Regions from separate parts of the Sphaerisporangium sp. NPDC005288 genome, predicted to be linked through region 4. Evidence: riboswitches for the same ligand, from Rfam matches in the RefSeq annotation. Region 4 holds a riboswitch; each other region holds the start of a gene.
What was found. Region 4 has a riboswitch for cyclic di-AMP ahead of ABZU32_RS12115 (GH25 family lysozyme). Riboswitches for the same ligand answer to the same signal wherever they lie in the genome.

Region 1: another riboswitch for cyclic di-AMP. It lies ahead of ABZU32_RS26685 (hypothetical protein); the one in region 4 lies ahead of ABZU32_RS12115 (GH25 family lysozyme).
Region 2: another riboswitch for cyclic di-AMP. It lies ahead of ABZU32_RS24740 (NlpC/P60 family protein); the one in region 4 lies ahead of ABZU32_RS12115 (GH25 family lysozyme).
Region 3: another riboswitch for cyclic di-AMP. It lies ahead of ABZU32_RS39965 (hypothetical protein); the one in region 4 lies ahead of ABZU32_RS12115 (GH25 family lysozyme).

Annotation. Positions count from the first base shown of each region.
Region 1 covers NZ_JBEXGT010000031.1:47,542-52,483, forward strand. The annotation lists gene ABZU32_RS26680 (OsmC family protein) at 1-354, shown strand, start outside; cyclic di-AMP (ydaO/yuaA leader) riboswitch at 1,324-1,471, shown strand; gene ABZU32_RS26685 (hypothetical protein) at 1,808-2,383, shown strand; tRNA gene ABZU32_RS26690 (tRNA-Lys) at 2,525-2,601, shown strand; gene ABZU32_RS26695 (ABC transporter substrate-binding protein) at 2,760-4,358, shown strand; gene ABZU32_RS26700 (ABC transporter permease) at 4,370-4,942, shown strand, end outside.
Region 2 covers NZ_JBEXGT010000027.1:96,345-101,286, reverse strand. The annotation lists gene ABZU32_RS24750 (type III pantothenate kinase) at 1-439, shown strand, start outside; gene ABZU32_RS24745 (LuxR C-terminal-related transcriptional regulator) at 1,032-1,196, shown strand; gene ABZU32_RS24740 (NlpC/P60 family protein) at 1,287-2,243, opposite strand; cyclic di-AMP (ydaO/yuaA leader) riboswitch at 2,375-2,581, opposite strand; gene ABZU32_RS24735 (amino-acid N-acetyltransferase) at 2,952-3,497, shown strand; gene ABZU32_RS24730 (RDD family protein) at 3,613-4,942, shown strand, end outside.
Region 3 covers NZ_JBEXGT010000084.1:6,389-11,330, reverse strand. The annotation lists gene ABZU32_RS39970 (site-2 protease family protein) at 194-1,501, shown strand; gene ABZU32_RS39965 (hypothetical protein) at 1,657-2,598, opposite strand; cyclic di-AMP (ydaO/yuaA leader) riboswitch at 2,633-2,771, opposite strand; gene galT (galactose-1-phosphate uridylyltransferase) at 2,903-3,976, opposite strand; gene ABZU32_RS39955 (DeoR/GlpR family DNA-binding transcription regulator) at 3,973-4,893, opposite strand.
Region 4 covers NZ_JBEXGT010000010.1:59,210-64,151, reverse strand. The annotation lists gene ABZU32_RS12130 (hypothetical protein) at 1-182, shown strand, start outside; gene ABZU32_RS12125 (TIGR03086 family metal-binding protein) at 357-941, opposite strand; gene ABZU32_RS12120 (TetR/AcrR family transcriptional regulator) at 1,027-1,704, shown strand; cyclic di-AMP (ydaO/yuaA leader) riboswitch at 1,980-2,125, shown strand; gene ABZU32_RS12115 (GH25 family lysozyme) at 2,137-2,886, shown strand; gene ABZU32_RS12110 (Ppx/GppA phosphatase family protein) at 2,968-3,900, shown strand; gene ABZU32_RS12105 (hypothetical protein) at 4,060-4,662, shown strand; gene ABZU32_RS12100 (5-methyltetrahydropteroyltriglutamate--homocysteine S-methyltransferase) at 4,690-4,942, shown strand, end outside.

The DNA of each region.
Region 1 (4,942 bases), on a different contig from region 4:
CGCAACGGGCGCGGAGCGGAGATCGTCATGGGCAGTGGCGACGACGAAGGCGTCTTCACCCCGGTCGAGCTGCTGCTCGCCGCGGTGGGCGGCTGCAACATCGTGACCGTCGAGCCGCTCACCGCCAAGCGCGGCCACCGCCTCGTGCGGCTGGCGATGACGGTCCAGGCCGAGAAGGTCGAGCCCACACTGCTCGGCCCGGTCACGATCACCTACGACGTCGAGCTCCCCGAGGGCGACCCCGAGGCGGACGAGGTCTTCCGCGCCGTCGCCCACCGGGTGCACGAGCGCCACTGCACCGTCAGCCGGTCGCTGCAGAAGGGCACCGAGGTCGTCGTCGAACTCCCCGAATAGCCGCTCGCCCCGCCGGGTCATCCCGTACCCGGTCATGCCCGGGACTTAGACCGAATCTATACCGTGCGATGACGAGCAGCTCAGGCCCCGGTATGTAGTGTTAAGGCAGGTCAAGGGGGATGCGACCAGCGCCCGACGGGCGCAGCGAAGCTTTCACCATAAGGACGCGGTGGGGGACCGTGTCCGAACAGCGGGACCGCCCGATGCGTTTGGGGGAAGGCATCGGCGCTGGACCGTGAAGTGGTCGGGGCCGGACAGGCGGGGGACTGTCCGGCCCCGACTCATGTCCACCCCCACTTCGCGGCCCTCCCTTCGCCCCCGCTCCGTACGGCCGCCCCACCTCAGCCCGCTCCGTCTCGGGCCGCCTGGTCTCGGGCCGCCTGGTCTCGGGCCGCTCTTCCCTTTCGGAGCCTCGGACCGTTCCTCGCCTCTGCCGCACCCTAGGGCCGGGGCGGCCACGCTCTCGCCCCGCCTCGGGCCGCTTCCCCTTCCGCCGCCTTGGGCCGTCTTCATCGGGCGCCGGCACGGCGGGAAGCGGGTCGGTGGCGTCGGCGCCCTGTTACGGCGACGGGCCCGGTCAACTCTCCGGCCGTCGCCGGTCATTGCGGGTGCCTCTGGGGGGCGGCAGCGGGGCGACGCAGCGGGTTCGTCCGGGCTCCGCGGGCGCCCCTTGGCCGTGGGCCATGAGGGGTTGTTTACCTGTGGCGGCTCTGCCGGGAGGGATGGAGCTTGGGGGAAGAAAGGTTTTGCCCAGGCGGTGGTGCCCCTCACAGGTCACAGCAGTAACACGGGTATCGCCTGTCAGCCTCGTCGGCCTTCTCTGACGCATAAAATGCCCGATATATGGGGCTTACGGCCTGATAGGTAGATCTTCTGATGCTTTGTACAAACATCGTTTGCTTTGTCCTGACTTGACCGGTAACGTCTTGTACCAGATCGGACGGTGACCTGGTCTTCAGCCGGAAGGCCGCCGCCCGAACGTCGAGTCCCAAGGGCCTGAACCCGGCCCGCGGGAGCCGGGGACCCACGTTCTTCGGGGTGAATCCGCGTCAGCGGTAGGGCGAACTCCACGCCCGAACCCGTCAGCTAACCCGGTAGACGTCGTTGGAGAGGAGACTCGAGTGGACACACCGCCCCACTCCGTCCTCCGGGCGACCCTAGGCCCGGATCTCGCCGTCAGAAGCGGCACAGCAGTCGGCTTGTAGGAGCCGGCCGGGCGATTCGCAGCCTTGCGACATGGTGGCCGTCCAGCGCCACCGCCCGAAAGACCCACGTAAGAAAAGCGCTCGCGCAGCGATGGACCATGCCCTTGTCCACCCGCTTGTGCCTCAGAGAACGCTTTCCTCTCCCGGCGCCGAACCCTCTTGACCGAAGTCGGAGCCCGGGTCCCTTGTCTTCTGATGAAAGATCCTGACCTCCCATGTCTTTTTTCACGAACACCCCCAAATGTCGTGTGGTTTCGAGCATCATCGGTGCCGCGATGATGTGCACGGCGACGGTCGGCACGGCCACCGCGGCCCACGCCAACTCGCCCGAGCGCAAGGACGGCGTCGCGGCGGCGACCACCCAGCGAGTCATGTTGAAGGGCTCCACCACCGCCTCCTACTTCTGGGACGACGCCTCCGGGCGCGCCGGTGACACGGGAATGCCGGCCATCGGCAAGCCGATGCAGAAGGGGCTGTTCGCCAGCCCGTGCTGGCCGCTCGGCACCGAGGGTTACGTGATGTACAACGGCAAGAAGGCGCCGTTCTTCATCGGCGACCGCGGCCCGGGCATCCCCTCCGAGAGCGGCGTCATGCTCGACATCGACGGCAAGACCTTCGCCGAGCTGACCGGCGGCGACTTCAGCGACTCCAGCCTGATGGTGACCGGCTTCGGCGCCGGCCACATCAAGGTCGACTACGTCATCACCAAGTGGGGCAGCGGCCCGGGCAAGAAGAACGAGCCCGTCCCGTTCTCCGCCGGCGCCTGGGGCGTCTACGACAAGGACCCGGCCGAGCCGACCCTGGCGCTCACCTCCGCGCCCTGACCCGCGCGCACGCACCTGCGGGTTCTTCCACGAGCTTCCCCCGGGAAATAGGCGTGCCGGTGCTTCCCCCTGGCACCGGCACGCCGCCCCGGCGCCGATGTGCGTAGCTTCGCCGGGACTGCTAAAGTCACCGTAGTCAACGCGCCGCTAGCTCAGTTGGTTAGAGCAGCTGACTCTTAATCAGCGGGTCCGGGGTTCGAGTCCCTGGCGGCGCACCACGGTTAACGCCGATGACCTGGGCATCTTCCCCGATGGGGAGGGTGCCCACAGTCGTTTTCCAACCTGTTTCCCCCTCGGTGCGGGCCCCGATCCGTTCGAGGTCGCCAGTTGAACGGCCATTTGACGATCATGATTCCGCCTTCGGATAGTGGTGGACATGGTCAACGACAACCCGTTCGACCGGCGCCGCTTTCTGGCCGGGTCAGGAGCCGCCGGGCTGCTCGCCCTGGTCGCCGCCTGCTCGGGCGGCGCGGGCACGAGCACCGGCGTGAACGCCGGGCCGTCCGGCTCCCTCCCGAGCACGCCCAAGCGCGGCGGAGTGCTGCGCGCGGGGTCCTCTCCGCCGCCGACGGCGGTCGACCCCGTCACCATGTACGACGGAACGGCGATCGCGATCGCCCAGCTCGTCGCCGACTACCTGATCTGGCTGGACAGGGACTACAAGCTGGTCCCGCGCCTGGCGGAGGCGTGGTCCGCCAAGGACGGCGGCAAGATCTGGTCCTTCACCCTGCGCGAAGGCGTGGTCTTCTCCGACGGCACCCCGCTGGACGCCGAGGTCGTCAAGGCGTCCTTCGACCGGTTGCTCGACCCGAAGAGCAAGTCGGCCGCGCTCTCGGCCTTCGACACCGTCCTCGCGCAGGGCGGCGTGCGCGTCAAGGACTCCCGGACGGTCGTCTTCACGCTGGAGCGGCCGTTCTCCGACTTCCCCTATCTGGTGTCGGCCGGCAACTACAACGCCCTGATCCTCAAGAAGGACTACGCGGGCGACTTCACCGCCAAGCCCATCGGCACCGGCCCGTTCGTGCTCGCCTCCTACGACCCGGCCAAGGGCGCCACCTTCACCCGCAATCCGAGGTACTGGGATCGGGGCAAGCCGTACCTGGACGGCGTGGAGGTCAAGTTCTACGCCGATGACCAGGCGGATCTGCTCGCGCTGCAGGGCGGCGACGTCGACGCCCAGCTTCTCAGCATTCCCGCCCTGGTCAACCCGCTGAAGGGTGTCGGGGACATCACCGTCGACCGGGTGGAGGGCACCGGGTTCACCGCCCTGACGCTGCGCGTGGACCAGGCGCCGTTCGACAGGAAGGAGGTCCGCCAGGCCGTCGCGTACGCCCTGGACCGGCCGGGCGTGAACGCCACCACCTACGACGGCATCGGGGCGCTCGCCAACGACCACCTGTTCGCCGCGCTGTTCCCGGCGGCGCCGGCCGACATCCCGCAGCGCGCCAAGGACCCCGCCAAGGTCGCGTCGCTGCTCGCCGCCGCCGGAGTGGCCAAGCTGTCCTTCCCGCTGACCTTCGACCCGCCGAGCAAGGACTACGCCCTGATCATCCAGAACCAGCTCAAGCAGGTGGGCATCGAGGTCACGCTGGACCAGCGCACCTCCGCCGACTTCTACGGCGGCGACCAGGAGAAGGACACGCCCTGGCTGTTCAGCCCGGCCAACCTGGTGCGCTGGGCCGGGCGGGCGGTGCCGAGCCAGTTCATCATCCCGATGGTGAAGAGCGGCGGGGTGTGGAACGGGTCCAAGTACGCCAACCCGGTGCTGGACGCCGCCGCCACCGCCTACGACGGGGCTACCACCGACACCGCGCGCAAGGCCCAGGCCGAGATCATCGCCAGGACGCTGTACGAGGACGTCCCTGTGATCATCAGCGTCTGGGGCGGCAGCGTCCGGGCCTTCAACGGCGGATTCGCCGGGATCCAGGCGCATCCCTCCAGCTACGTCGACTTCACGTCGGTGTCCCGGATCTAGGGCGGCCCGCGATGAGGCGATTCCTGCTGCGGCGGCTCGCGGCGATCCCGCTCACGCTGCTGGTGGTGTCCGTGCTCGTCTTCACGGCCACCGAGCTGATCCCCGGAGACGTGGCCCGCACCATCCTCGGCCGTGAGGCGAGCGAGGCCGCGGTGCGCGACCTGCGCTCCCAGCTCGGGCTCGACCGGCCGCTCCCGGTCCGGTACGCCGACTGGCTGCACGGCTTCCTCACCGGGCAGTGGGGCGACTCCTCCACCCTCCGCGTCCCCGTCCGCGACCTGGTCCTCGGCCGGCTCGGCGCCTCGCTGCTGCTGGCGCTGCTGGCCTTCGCGCTGCTGGTGCCGGTGGCGGTGACGCTCGGCCTGGTCGCGGGGGTTCACCACGACCGCCCGGCGGACCGGGTGATCAGCGTCGCGAGCCTGGCGTTCGGCGCGACGCCGGAGTTCGTCACCGGGGTGGTCCTGCTGGTGGTGTTCGCGGTGAGACTGCGCTGGTTGCCCGCGTCCGCCCAGATACCGCCCGGAGCCACCCCGGTGCAGGCGCTCGGCCACCTGCTCATGCCGGCGCTCTCGCTCGTCCTGCTG
Region 2 (4,942 bases), on a different contig from region 4:
CGCGCTCGCCGCCGTCACGCTGTACGGGGGGCCGTGCATCATCGTCGACTTCGGCACCGCCACCTCCTTCGACGCGGTGTCGGCCAAGGGCGAGTACGTCGGCGCGGTCACCGCCCCCGGCATCGAGATCTCGGTGGACGCCCTGGCCGCCGCGGGGGCCCAGCTCCACAAGGTCGAGCTGGTGCGCCCCCGCTCGGTGATCGCCAAGAACACCGTCGAAGCCCTGCAGGCGGGCATCATCTACGGTTTCGCCGGCCAGGTGGACGGCATCGTCGAGCGCATGGCGCCCGAGCTCGCGTCCGACCCCGACGACGTGACCGTCGTGGCCACCGGGTCGATGGCCGCGCTGGTGGTGAACGAGGCCCGTTCGATCGACGTCCACGAGCCCTGGCTGACGCTCATCGGGCTGCGCCTGATCTACAACCGCAACACCGCCTGAGCGCGCCCCGCGCGATCAAGCGGCGGGGGAGATCCATATCGGAGACGTGGAGGGGGCGCGCGCGTCGAATACGGCGCGGCGCGGTGATCCGCCACGGCAAATCGTGGGTGGCCGGAGTGTTACGCCCACGGGCGTGACCGGCGGAAGAAAGTCAGAAAGCGTACTGGTTTCGCGGGTCGAATTCGGCGTATAGCGTGTCGACCGTATATCTCCGAGCCGGGGCGCCCGCGAGGCGTCCCGTGTGGAACCGGGCCTCCACCAGCGCCGCGGTGGTCTTCCATGGCGGATCATGCGGCCCACGGCCATGATCATCGCCGATGTCCCCCCGGACCGGGAGGTGCGGGGACATGTCACGAGTAGTTCACATATGCACTGGTATGTCAATCACAAACGTCATGGGTATCGAGGTCAGTGCTTGACGACCTTTCAACGCGGCGTTTAACGTTCCTGACGGGGCGGGCCGAAGCATTCAGTATGTTGCCGAGTTCGTCGTGGGGGAGGACACCCGATGGCGTATCCGGATCTGGTTTCCCGAGGGAATGACATTCCTTCGGGATCAGACGGTGTGGGACTGAGCGACGATGATCTTCTCTTGCTCGCCGAACTGGCCAAGGGCGTGACCGTCGACAGAGTGGGACGCAGGCTCGACGTGAGCGGCCGCACCGTACGACGCCGCCTGCGCGGCATCTGCGACCGCATAGGCGTCGCCACGGCCATCGAGGCCGTGGCCTGGGCGGCGCGGCGCCGCCTCATCTGAGGTCGCACCGTCCGAGGCAGGGGTACCTCGTCCCGGCGAGGCGGCGTCACCGTACCGACGGCCGCCTCGTCCGGCGTGCGCGCCGTGGCGCTAGTCGGCGATGCGTACGCCGCCGGCGAACGGGCGGTTGCCGAGCGGGACCACCCGCACGACATCACCGGTGCGCGGTGCGTGCACCATCATGCCGCCGCCGATGTAGATGCCGACGTGGTGCAGGTCGCTGTAGAAGAAGACCAGGTCGCCGGGGCGCAGGTCCTCGCGGGAGATGTGGGTCCCCGCGGTCCACTGGTCGCCGGTGTAGTGCGGCAGGCTGATGCCGACCTTCTGGTAGGCCCACAGCACCAGGCCGGAGCAGTCGAAGGTGCTCGGCCCCGCGGCGCCCCAGACGTACGGCTTGAGCTGCTGCGTCAGCGCCCACTTGGCGGCCTGGGCGGCCTTGCCCTCGCCCGGGATCGGGATCTCGATCCTGGTGGCCCGGCCGTACCCGCCGGCCTGCGACAGCGCGCGCTTGAACAGGCTGCCCTCGGTCTTGGCGACCAGGCCGCGGATCTTGTCACGCTGGGAGGACAGGTCGGAGACGAGCTTCTTGACCTCGGCCTCGCGGGCCTTGGCACCGGCCTTGGCGCGCTCGGCGGTCGCCATCGCCTTGCCGATCTGGGCGACCTCCTCGCCCTGCTGCAGCTGCAGGGCGTAGGTCGTGGCCACGCGGTCGAGGTAGGCGTCGGGGTCGCCGGACATGGCGAGGGTCGATGCCAGCGGCGAGCCGAGACCGCCGGTCATGTAGGCGTCCTGGGCGTACATGCCGGCTCTGGCGCGCTTGGCCTCCAGGTCGGCCTCGCTCTTGGAGAGGGTCTTCTTGGCGAGTTCGGCCGAACGCTGCGCCTGCTTGAGGCGCTCCTTCTGGCCGTTGTACTGCTCGGTGAGCGACTCGATCTGGTTGTAGAGGTGCTCGACCTGGTTCTTCAGGTCGTTGAGGCTGGGCTTGGGCTCGGCCGTCGCGGACACCAGAGGCGAGCCGAAGGTCACGGCCATCAGCGCGGCGGTCACCAGCGCGATACGGCGGGGAAGGCGCGAGGACGCACCGGAGGCGCTCCCGAAGCGGGAATGGGCACCGCGTTCTCGCCCGCGGGCGTGCCTGCCCGCGCTCTTTCCAGGCGTGCGCCTAGGCTGCACCAAAAAGCTCCTCTCCTCGGACGCCTACCGGGTTAGCTGACGGGTTCGGGCCGGAGCAGCCCTACCGAGCACGTGACCATGGAGGATCGCGATGCCTCCCTCTCGGATTCACCCCAGGGGTGGCGGGTCGCCGGGGGACCTCCCCCGGACCCACCTTTGGGTCCCCGGTTTCCCGCCGTTCGGATGGGACGGGAATTAGGCGGTGCGGTCGCCGCGGAACGACGACCGACATTGACGCTGGACATTAGTCCAGTTCAGGTTCCTGCTCAACCAGAACTGCGAATTCTGTTGAGGTTCCACAACCGGCGCGTCACGGAAAGATCACGCCGGTGGACGTCCCGCACCCGTTCCGAGCTGCGGTTACCCGGCCCGCGGGCAGGGGATCGAAGAAAAGCCGCAGGTCAAAGAGCATCTCGCGCGCCACGCTCCCAGACTCCCCTGCGACGCGCACCGACCGCGCGCGCCGGATCACGCTCCGTGATGGCGACGCGAATTGGCAGGTATTTCGGACAGTCCGTTATCGGGGGGTCTCGGCACGGCGTCGAACGCCGCCCCGCCGGTGGGCGGATACGCTGACGCGTCATGAGGCAGGCCGCGCAGCGCCCGTCCGCCGAGGGCGCGCCCGCCGTCCGGCGGGCCCGCACCTCCGACGTGCGGACGATCAGGAAATTGGTCGACACCTACTCCGGCGACGGGCCGCGCCTGCTGCGCAAGGCGACCGTGACCCTGTACGAGGACGTCCAGGAGTTCTGGGTGGCCGAGCGAGACGGCATGGTCGTGGGCTGCGGCGCGCTCCACGTGCTCTGGGAGGATTTGGCGGAGATCCGCACGGTCGCCGTCGACGCCGGCTGCCGCGGCATGGGCATCGGCCACATGATCGTCGCGGCGCTCATCGACGCCGCCCGCCGGCTGGAGGTCCAGCGGGTCTTCTGCCTGACCTTCGAGGTCGAGTTCTTCGGCAGGCACGGTTTCGTCCCCATCCAGGGCACGCCCGTCTCCCCCGAGGTCTACGCCGAACTCCTGGACTCCTACGACGAGGGCGTCGCCGAGTTCCTCGACCTGGAGCACGTCAAGCCGAACACCCTGGGCAACACGCGGATGTTGTTGCATGTGAACCCGCGATCCTGACCTTGGGGGTGACGGAATGGAAAGGTGACTGTTGATCCCGCTGTCGCTACCTTGGCAACACCACGGCACGTGCGCCTGACAGAGGCCACGTGCGAAGCCGAAGTGAGGTGACACGGTGAGCACCGGACAGCCGCCGTACCCACGCGACGAGCCGGACGAGGGTCATTCGTCAACCGGCTCTCCGCAATATGGGCAGCAGAACCCCCCGGGCATCGATCCGGAGGTGACCGTCGTCCACCGTCCCCAGCCGGCCTCGGAGCACTCCGCCTACCCCCAGCAGGGCTATGGCCAGCAGGGAGCCTACGGCCAGCAGGCAGGGACGGGAGCCTACGGCCAGCCGGGCGCCTACGGCCAGCAGGGTGGAACCGGAGCCTACGGCCAGCCTTCCCACCCCCAGCAGGGGCAGGGCTACGGGCAGCAGTACGGCCAGCAGGCCCAGCAGGGCCAGCAGCAGTACGGGCAGCAGCCCCAGCAGTACGGTCAGCAGGCGTACGGCCAGCAGGGCCAGCAGGAGGCCCAGCAGGGCTACGGCCAGCAGGGCCAGTCGTCGTCCTATGGCCAGCCGCAGTACGGCCAGCAGACCGGCGGCTACGCCCAGCCGCAGGGCTACGGGCAGCAGCAGTACGGCCAGCAGGCCCAGCAGGGCCAGCAGCAGTACGGCCAGCCTGAGGCCCAGCAGGGCTACGGCCAGCAGGGCCAGTACGGCCAGCAGGACGCGCAGCAGGCGTACGGCCAGCAGGCCCAGTACGGCCAGCAGCAGTACGGGCAGCAGGGGTACGGCCAGCCGCAGTACGGGCAGCAGGCCGGCCACGACCAGCAGGGCTACGGGCAGCAGCACGCCCAGCAGGCGCCGCCGTACGGGGCGGCCTACGGCCAGCAGGGCTACGGCCAGCAGCAGTACGGCCAGCAGGGGTACGGCCCGGCCGGCTACCAGCAGGGTTACCCGGCCACCGGCACGCAGCCTCCGGGCGCCCCCGCCCCGCTGGCCGAGTGGTGGCAGCGACTGGTGGCCCGCATCATCGACATCGTCATCATCGTGATCCCGTACGTCATCCTCAACGCCGTGCTGGCCGCGCTCATCGTCACCGCGCCGAGCTTCGACCCCGCGACGGGCGCGATCAGCCCGGGCGGCGGCGTGTTCCTGGCCAGCCTGCTGACGGCGATCCTGGCCGGGCTGGTCTGGGTCGGCTACGAGTTCCTGATGACCAAGCAGCGTGGCCAGACGGTCGGCAAGATCGTCATGGGCATCAAGATCGTCCCAGTGGGCGGCGGCGTCGAGGGCGGGCTCGCCTCGGACGTCGCGATCAAGCGCGCCGGCGTCCTGTGGGGCTTCGAGTTCCTCGCGTGGGTCCCGGTCGTGGGCCTGGTCACGTGGGTGTTCTACCTGGTGAACGTCCTGTGGCAGTTCTGGGACAAGCCGCTGCAGCAATGTCTGCACGACAAGG
Region 3 (4,942 bases), on a different contig from region 4:
ATATCCCACGGTGTCTACATGATTGCGTACCGTCAATGCAGTCTCCCGATTCGCTCCACCGCGCGCAAGTCACTCCTACGCTTGGTCGTTGAGTGTTGTTTTCCGGCGGCGGCCGAAGCCCTCGCGCGTTCGGTTACGCTCGGAACGGGCAATCCAAACAGAAGGCATCTTCTCCGACGTGGGGGTAGCACCTATGAGCTGGCTCGCAGTGGCCGGGTTTCTCATCTTCTTCGTCGGGTTGGCCGCGTCCATTGCCCTGCACGAGTTGGGCCATCTGGTGCCCGCGAAGTTCTTCGGCGTCAAGGTCACGCAGTACATGGTCGGTTTCGGGCCCACGATGTGGTCGCGCCGCCGCGGCGATACCGAATACGGCCTCAAGTGGATTCCGATGGGCGGCTACATCCGCATGATCGGGGCACTTCCCCCCCGGCCCAACGATGATCCGAACAAGCTTCGCAACATCTCCACCGGGCCGTGGCAGGCGCTCATCGAGAGCGCCAGGCAGGCGGCGCTGGAGGAGGTCAAGCCCGGCGACGCCGACCGCGTCCTGTACCGCAAGCCCTGGTGGCAGAAGGTCATCATCTTCATCGGCGGTCCCGCGATGAACTTCGTGCTGGCCTTCGTGCTGTTCGCCATCGTGCTGATGGGCTTCGGCATCTCGGTGCCCAAGCCCGTGGTCGCCGAGGTCTCCAAGTGCGTCGTCACCGTGGCCGAGCAGGAGAAGGGCCAGCAGTGCACCCCGGCCCACCGGTCCACGCCCGCGGCGCTCGCCGGACTCAGGGCCAAGGACAAGATCGTCTCGTTCGGCGGCAGGCCGGTGAACTCCTGGGACGACGCCAGTACGCTGATCCGCACCCATGGCGCGGGCCCGGTCGCCATCGGCATCGAGCGCGACGGCAGGCCGATGACGCTGAACGCCACGCTCATCGCGCAAGATCGCCCCTCCCTCGACGACCCGGAGAAGCTGGACAAGAACGTCGGCTTCCTCGGCGTCAGCCCCACCCTCGTCGTGGAGAAGCAGGGGCTCGGGTACGTCGTCGGCGCCATGGCCGACCTGGTCAGGCGCACCGGCTCGGCACTGCTGCAACTGCCGCAGAGGCTCGTCGGGGTCTGGCAGGCGGCCTTCGGCGGCGCCGAGCGTGACCTCAACAGCCCGCAGAGCGTCGTCGGCGCCGGGCGCCTGGGCGGCGCGATCGCCGCGGCGGCCATCCCGCTGGAGAACAAGATCGCCGGCTTCATCCAGCTCCTGGCCGGGTTCAACCTCGCGATCGGCATGTTCAACCTGATCCCGCTGATGCCGCTGGACGGCGGCCAGATCGCCGGCGGCCTGTGGGAGGGAATCAAGCGCGGTTACGCCCGGGTGCGCCGCCGCCCGATGCCGGGGCACGTGGACATCGCCAAGGCGCTGCCGCTGACGTACACGGTCGCGATCTTCCTGATCGCCATGAGCAGCCTGCTCATCTACGCCGACATCGTCAACCCCATCCGCCTGCCGGGCTGATCGGCCCCACCGGCGCCGGGCCGCGCGGCAGGCGCCCCGCAGGCACGTCGCGGTGCCACGCCCGCCGCCTGGTCACCGGGCGGCGGGTCACCGTAATACATCCTCCGGGCGAGTGTCCGGATGGAACTTTCACCGGCGGCAAGACGGCCGGACGGCTAGTACATCGAGATGTGCACGTGGTCGAAGTGGTTGGCGGTGATCCCGCCGCGGTTGGCCATCGACCGCCAGCCGGGAAAGCCCAGGTTGTAGATCCGCTGCCGGTAGATCACGTACTTCACGCCGAGCTTGCCGCCGTTCTTGATGGCCCAGGCGGCGATCTGCTCGCCCATCGCGACGCCGGCGGGCGAGGGCATCGCCCCGCCGGAGCTGAGCATGAAGTCGCACGCCCGGCCCAGCGGGTGCTCGCCACTGTTCTCGGGGCGGTAGCAGCCGACGGGGAACCGCAGCGGGAAGTGGTCCTTGACCTCGGCGCGCATCAGCCGCATCCGCGGGGTGATGTTCTCGCTCCCGGTCGGCAGCTCGGGCGCCCAACTGCCGTTGGCCTGCTTGCCCGGGGCGGTGGGCACGAGCCGGTCCAGCTTGTCCTTGATCTGGCCGATCAGTTTCTCGGCGTCCCTGCGCTGGGCGGTCACCTCGACGACGTCGTCGCGCAGGCCGTCGGTCAGCGCGGCCGCGTCGTCTGCCGCCTTCTTGCGGGCGTCACGGGCCGTGGCATATCGGCCGATCTCGGCGGACTGCTCGGCCTGGAGCTGTTGCAGCATCGCGGCGCCGCCGAAACCGGGCGACATGATCTCGCGCATCATGCCGAGACCGCTGCCCGCCTGGTAGCTGAGCTGGGCGATGTCGCCGACCTGGCCCTCGGAGGCGGTGAGCTCGGTCTCCGCGGCCTTCAGCCGCTCGCGGGCCTTCTTCTCCGCGGCCTTGGCCTTGGCGACCGCGACGCGCTTGGCGTTGTACTGGGCGATCAGCTTGTCGACCTGCTTGCCGAGGGCGGCGAGCTGTGCCTTGAGCTGTTTCTCGGTGGGTTTGGGGGCGGCGGCGCCGGCCGTGGACGGGCCGAGCACCAGGGCGGCCACCATCAGAGCGCAGGCGGCCACGGAACCGTGGCGGCCGGAAGACAGGGGCAGAGCCCGCTCCTCTCCATCTGCCGACCGGGTTAGCTGACGGGTTCGGGCCGGAGACGCCCTACCACACGTGTGGATTCACCCCAGAGGAACCGATGGGTCCCCGGCTCCCAGGCGGGGCACCTGGGATTAGGCGGACCGGCCGTTACGGCCGGTGTGTGATGGATGGTAGTGGTAGATCCGTATTTATGGCGACCCCGGAGGTGACGTCCCCCGACGTGGCGTGCGCGGGGTCACCGCCGCCGCGTCAGCGGCGGACCGTCCAGGGCGGGCGCGGTCACGGCTGCTCGCGCAGCATCCGGGCGGCCTCCTCGGGCAGCACGTCGTTGACGAACGCGCCCATCGCCGACTCCGACCCGGCCAGGTACTTCAGCTTCTGCGCCGCCCGCCGGATGCTGAACAGCTGCAGGTGCAGGTAGGCGAGGTCGCGCCCGGTGCGCACGGGCGCCTGGTGCCAGGCCGCGACGTAGGGCATGGTGACCCCGAACAGCCCGTCCAGCCGCCGCAGCAGGTCGGTGTAGAGCGGGCCGAAGGCCGCGCGCTCCTCGGCGTCCAGCTCGCGAAGGTCGGCCGCCCTGCGGTTGAGGTAGACGTGCACCTCGAACGGCCACCGCGCCGCCGCGGGGACGAACGCCGTCCAGTGCTCGTTGGAGGCGACCACGCGCGTCTCGGCCTTGCGCTCGGCGGCCAGCACGTCCGCGAACAGGTCGCCGCCCGTGCGCTCGCGGTAGCGGGCCGCCGAGGCCAGCATCTGCCGCGTGCGAGGCGTCACGTACGGATAGGCGTAGATCTGGCCGTGCGGGTGCGCCAGCGTGATGCCGATCTCGGCGCCGCGGTTCTCGAACGGGAACACCTGCTCCACGCCGTCCAGCCGCGAGAGGTGGTCGGTGCGGTCGGCGAGCGCCACCAGCACCAGATCGACCTGCTCGGGAGACAGCCGGGAGAAGGAGGAGTCGTGCCGGGAGGTGAAGCACACCACCTCGCACCGGCCGACGCCGGGCCGCACCTCGCTCAGGCCGCCCACATCCTCGTAGTGGCCCAGGTTGAAGCTGAAGGACGGGAAACGGTTCTCGAACACCGCGACGTCGTAGTCGGCGGCGGGGATCTCGGTCGCGTGGCCCGGCCGGGAGGGGCACAGAGGGCATTCGTCGGTGGGAGGCAGGAACGTGCGGCCCTGGCGGTGCCCGGCGATGGCGATCCACTCGTCCATCACCGGGTCGTACCGCAGCTCCGAGGCCGCGGGGCGCGGGGGCAGCTCGCGGGTGTCGGCGGCGCCGCGGTCGGCGTTCTCGTCGTGGTCGAAGTAGATGAGCTCTCGCCCATCGGCGAGCTGGGTGACGGTCCGCTTCACCGGGCCACCTCCTGTCCGGCGGCCGGCTGAGCCGCCTGTCCTGTCGTGTCGGCGGCCCGGGCCGCCCGTTCTGTTCCCGGAGCGCGGTTCGCGCGTCCGGACCCGCCGGCGTCGCGCGCCGGCTCGGTCGATGGCGCCGTCCCCGCGGGGTCGGCCAGCAGCAGCGTGCCGGCCTGCTCGGACAGCGCCGATCTGGCCTCCTCCGGCAGGCCGGTGTCGCTGATCACGACGTGCGCCTCGTCCAGCTTGGCGATCGTGCTGATGCCGACGGTGCCCCACTTGGTGTGGTCGGCCAGCACGACCAGCCGCTGCGCCGCCGCGACCAGTTCGCGGTCGGTCTCGGCCTCAAGGATGTTGGGGGTGGTGAAGCCCGCCCTGGGGTTCATGCCGTGCACGCCGAGCATCAGCGTGTCGACGTTGAGCGCGCGGATGGCCGCCACGGCGACCGGCCCCACCAGCGCGTCCGACGGCGTGCGCACCCCTCCGGTGAGCACGACGGTCTGGTCGGCGCGCCCGGCCCGGTGGAAGACGTCGGCGACCTGGACGGAGTTGGTGATGACCGTGAGGTGGGGGACGTCGGCCAGGTGATGGGCCAGGGTCCAGGTGGTCGTGCCGGCCGACAGCGCGACCGCGCTGCCCGGGCGCACCAGCTCGGCGGCGCGGCGGGCGATCGCCTCCTTCTCGGCCTGCTGGCGCACCGACTTGGCCGCGAAGCCCGGCTCCTCGGTGGACCCCGCGCCGGTGGCGGTGGCGCCCCCGTGCACCTTGTCCACCAGCCCGCGCTCGGCCAGCGCCTCAAGGTCGCGGCGGATCGTCATGTCCGACACCCCGAGCTCGCGCACCAGGTCGGCGACCCGTACCGCGCCGCTCCTGCGGACGCGCTCGAGGATCGCCTGCTGCCGTTGCTGAGCCAGCATCGCCTCACCTCTCCACCAAGTTCCATCAAAATACTACATAATCTGACCT
Region 4 (4,942 bases):
GCGTCCGGGGCGCCGAAGTCCGGCACGGGTCCGCGTTCAACCACTGGTGGCTGCGCACCGACCTCGACCGGACGAACCCCGGTAAGAACGGCCGCGGCGCCTACGTTTCCGCCTATTATCTCGCCAAATGGGGCAACGACGAGGCGAAGGACAATAACGGCAGAGATATCCCGAACTGCTGAGCATTCCGTGAACACCGCGTATTCACCGGGTTGACCGGCGGTGTCGCTCGATAACGGAGAGAAGAGGTGGACGGCGGCAGAACGTCCCGCCGGTCGAATGACCGGCGGGACGTTTTCCGTGCCGGCGCCGCCTGCCTCGGGGGGAGGAGGCCGCGCCGTCGGCGGGTTCCCGGGTCAGCGGGTCCACTGCGGGTCGCGGCCGAGGTGGCGCAGCAGCTCGGCGGTGGCGTCGTCGGCCGGGTGCGGGTCGAGGGCGGGGGCGTAGGCGAAGCCGCGCAGCGGCTCGGCGAGGACGCGGGCCACCGGCAGCAGGCGCTCGGACAGCTCGGCGTCCAGAGGCGACGGACGGCCGGTGGCGACCGCGATGTCCCAGGCGTGCACGGCGGCGTCCAGCGCGGCGGCGCCGACGGCGACCTCGGCGGGCAGCGCGCCCTGCGGCAGCGGCGTCGGTACGGCCTCCGCGCCGGGCGCCACGGTGGCGAAGCCCCGTGCCGCGACCTCCAGGGCGCTTTCGAGCAGGTCCTTCGGGTCGCCGGGGGCCTGCGCCGCCGGGTCGAACGGGTTCTCCTCCGGACCGCCGGCACCGGTGATCGCGGCGGCGTAGGCGCGCTGGTCGCCGGCGGCGTGCCGCAGCACCTGCGCCACGTTCCACTGCTCGCACGGGGTCTTGGCGGCCCAGTCGGCCTCGGTGACCCCGGCGGTGGTCGTGCGCAGCGCGTTGTGGGCCTGCTCCAGCAGCGACCAGGACGTGGTGGTCATGCGAAACCTCCGAGTTAGAGCGGAACGGATCGTTCTGTTCAAACTATATCGGAACGGAGCCTTCCGTTCAAGCTAGAATGGGCGCATGGAGCCCACGACAGCAGGCATGAGGGGACGCAAGGCCGAGGCCGCACGCAACGACCGCACGATCCTCGACGCCGCGCGAGCGGTGTTCGTCGCCGACCCCAAAGCGCCGATCTCGGCGGTGGCGCACGAGGCGGGCGTCGGCGTCGGCGCCCTGTACCGGCGCTACGCCGGCAAGGAGGAGCTGCTGCGCACCCTCTGCGAGGACGGCCTGCGCCGGTTCACGGCGATCGCCGAGTCCGCGCTGGCGCGGGACGGCGACGCGTGGGAGGCCTTCACCACGTTCCTGCGCGAGGTCGTCGACTCCGACGTGCACTCGCTGACCGTGCACCTGGCCGGCACGTTCACCCCCACGCGGGAGATGCACGAGCTGGCCGCGCACGCCGGCTCGCTCGCCGGGCGCGTCGTGGACCGGGCCCAGGCCGCCGGCGCGCTACGGCCGGACGTGGTCGCCGAGGACATTCCGATGATCTTCGACCAGATCACGGCGGTCCGTGCCGGCGACGCCGATCGCACCGCCGTGCTGCGCCACCGCTATCTGACCCTGCTGCTGGACGGGCTGCGCGCCGGCGCGCCGGCCACCCCGCTGCCCGCCTCCGCGCCGACCGGCGAGGAGCTCGGACGGCGCTGGCGGCACGCCGAGTCATCCCGCTCCTCGCAGCCCCCGCCCCGCCGCTGACCGGATCCCCGGGTGCGCCCTTGGCCCGCCGGGACCGGGACGCCTGACCGGGTCGTTCTGGCCGGATGCGCTTCCTGGGGGTGATCACGTCGGGGGAAGCCGTGCGTGTCCGCCCGTGTGACGCCGGTGGTGCGTACTTTGTCGCATTTGTGCTCTTTTGATGTGGTATGTACCTTGTTGGACAGCGGTATGCGTGCCGATGGTCCCACGCCGTCGTGCCCGTTGCCGTCCGTTGCCCACATCGCGCGTACCCGGCGGGACGGCGTCCCGCCGCGGGGACACGCCCGCCTCATCCACACCTCGCGGAACCGGGGACCCCCTTCGCGGAGTGAATCGGAACACCGGCCCTCGAAGGGACGGACCCACAGGGCACTTCCGCCCGAACCCATCAGCCGACCCGGTAGGCGCGTGGAAGCAAGGAGCGAGCCCTTCATGCCCATCGACCGGCTTTCCTCGATCTTCTCCCACCTCAAGAACCGGCTGGACCTGTCCGGCGCGCGCCTCTACTCCGCCATGGCGGGGGTGATCGTGGCCGTGCTCGCCATCGTGGCGGCCGTCGTGGTGACCGGTCCGGCGGACGCCGCCCCCAGCAGCGCCTCCTCGGAGCGCCCCTACGGCCAGGACGTGTCCGCCTACGAGTCCGACCACGACTGGAACGCCAGCCAGGCGCAGTTCGGCATCATCAAGGCCACCGAGGGCCTGACCTTCCGCGACTCCGCGTTCGCCCGCCACTGGGCCGAACTCGGCAAGAAGGGCATCGTGCGCGGCGCCTACCACTACGGTCACCCCGGCAACGACCCCATCGCCGAGGCCGACCACTTCCTGTCGGTGGTGGACGCCCAGCCCGCCGAGACCGGCGACCTGCTCGTGCTGGACCTGGAGACCAGCGACGGCCGGTCGGTCGCGCAGGTCAACGCCTGGGCCAAGACCTGGCTGGCCCACGTGAAGGACGAGACCGGCGTCACCCCGCTGTTCTACAGCGGCTGGAACTTCGCCGACACCTACGGCCACGGCCTGGCCGAGTACCCCTTGTGGGTGGCCTACTACGGCAGGGCCAAGGGCGACGTCACCCCGCCCGCCGACTGGAAGAGCTGGGCGATCCACCAGTACACCGACGTCCCCATCGACCAGAACGTCTCCGCGCTGACCACCGGCCAGTTGCGCGCGCTCGGCCGCCCCTGAGCGACGGCGCCTCGGCAGGACCGGCAGGACCGGGAGGACCGGGAGGATCTCCCGGGCGGGCGCGGGTAGTAGCGTCTGCTCATGCGACTCGGCGTTCTCGACATCGGCTCGAACACGGTGCACCTGCTGGTGGTGGACGCCCACAGGGGCGCGCAGCCGCTGCCCGCCTACTCGCACAAGGTCGAGTTGCGGCTGGCCGAGCACCTGCACGACGGTGACGTCCTGTCCCCCGAGGGCGAGCGCGAGCTGCGCCGCTTCGTCGAGGACTCGCTGCGCATCGCCGAGGACAAGGGGGTGGAGGACATCATGGCCTTCGCCACCTCGGCCGTGCGGGAGGCCGCCAACGGCGAGGAGGTCCTGGACCGCCTGCGGGCCGCCACCGAGATCGACGTGCAGGTGCTGTCCGGGCAGGACGAGGCGCGGCTGACGTTCCTGGCGGTGCGGCGCTGGTTCGGCTGGTCCTCCGGGCGGCTGCTGGTCCTGGACATCGGCGGCGGCTCCCTGGAGATCGCCTCCGGCATGGAGGAGGAGCCCGACGTGGCGATCTCGCTCCCGCTGGGCGCCGGGCGGATGACCCGCCAGTGGTTCACCGGCGCCCCGCCCCCCGCCGAGGAGGTGCGCGGCATGCGCCGGCAGGTGCGCGCGCAGATCGGCAGGGTGGTGGGCGATGTGGTGAAGTACGGGCACGCCGACCACGCGGTCGCCACGTCCAAGACCTTCAAGCAGCTCGCGCGCATCGCCGGCGCCGCCCCCTCCAGCGAGGGGTCCTATGTGAAGCGGGTGCTGCGCCAGGATGACCTCTCCCACTGGACCGGGCGCCTGGCCACGATGGACAACGCCCAGCGGTCCGGCCTGCCGGGCGTCTCCGCCGGTCGAGCCCCGCAACTGCTCGCCGGGGCGATCGTGGCCGACGCGACGATGGACCTGTTCGAGGTCCCCGAGGTGGAGATCTGCCCGTGGGCCCTGCGCGAAGGGGTGATCCTGCGCCGCCTGGACACCATGCCCGGCGCCTGAGGTCCGCGATCACGGCCGCCGGGGTCACCGTGCCCGGCGGTGTGCGCGATCGCTCCGCGCACACGGGAGAATCGATACGTCCACCTGCGTGATGAAACGTGTGACCATGTCCGTCCCGGGCACGGTGTCCACCGCGGCGGCACAAAAGGAGGAACGGCGATGATGGCGCTCATCGGAGCGGTCTACACGCTGCTGGTCGTCCTGGCGCTGATGGGACTCGCTCTGGTGCTGATCGCCGTGATGGGGCTGATCTCGCTGGCGCTGCTGGCCTCGACCACCAGCCCCGAGCCCGAGCTCGGCGCCGACGGCCGCCCGGTCCCCCGCACCCCGGCCGCCGCCCCCGAGCCGTCCGAGACCCCCGAGCCGTCCAAGGCTCCCCGGCCCTCCGAGATCCCTGCGCCCTCCGAGGCTCCCACGCCGTCCGACGCCGCTCCCAGGCCGTCGAAGGTCTCTGAGCCGTCCAAGGCTCCCCGGCCCTCCGGGACTCCTGAGCCGTCCGAGGCTCCGAGGCCGTCCGAGGCTCCTGAGCCGCCCGCCCGCGGTCCGGTGCCCGGCGTCCCCGGGCGCGGCGCCGGGGGAGGGGGGACGACGCCGGACGCCGGAGCAGGCAAGACGGTGAGGGAGGGCGGGCAGCGGCTGTCGTGGCCGTTCGGGATGCCCCGGCCGGGATGGGTGCCGCACGGAGTGGCCTACGCGCGCGACGCATGGCTTTATCCGCTCCGTCGCTACGGCGAAACCGCTCAAAAGCTGATAGGACGGTAGTCGCGCTAGATCATCTGGAGGATCGCCATGCGGACAAGACCCCCATTCCGCGCCGACCATGTCGGCAGCCTGCTCCGTCCCGCCGCCCTGCTGGAGGCGCGCGAGGCCTTCGCCACCGGCGCCATCCCCGCCGAGCGGCTCAGAGAGGTCGAGGACGAGGCGATCCGCGAGGTGGTGCGGGCCCAGGAGGAGGTGGGCCTGCGCTCGGCGACCGACGGCGAGTTCCGCCGGGCGTCCTGGCACATGGACTTCATCTACCGGCTCGGCGGCATCGGCCAGG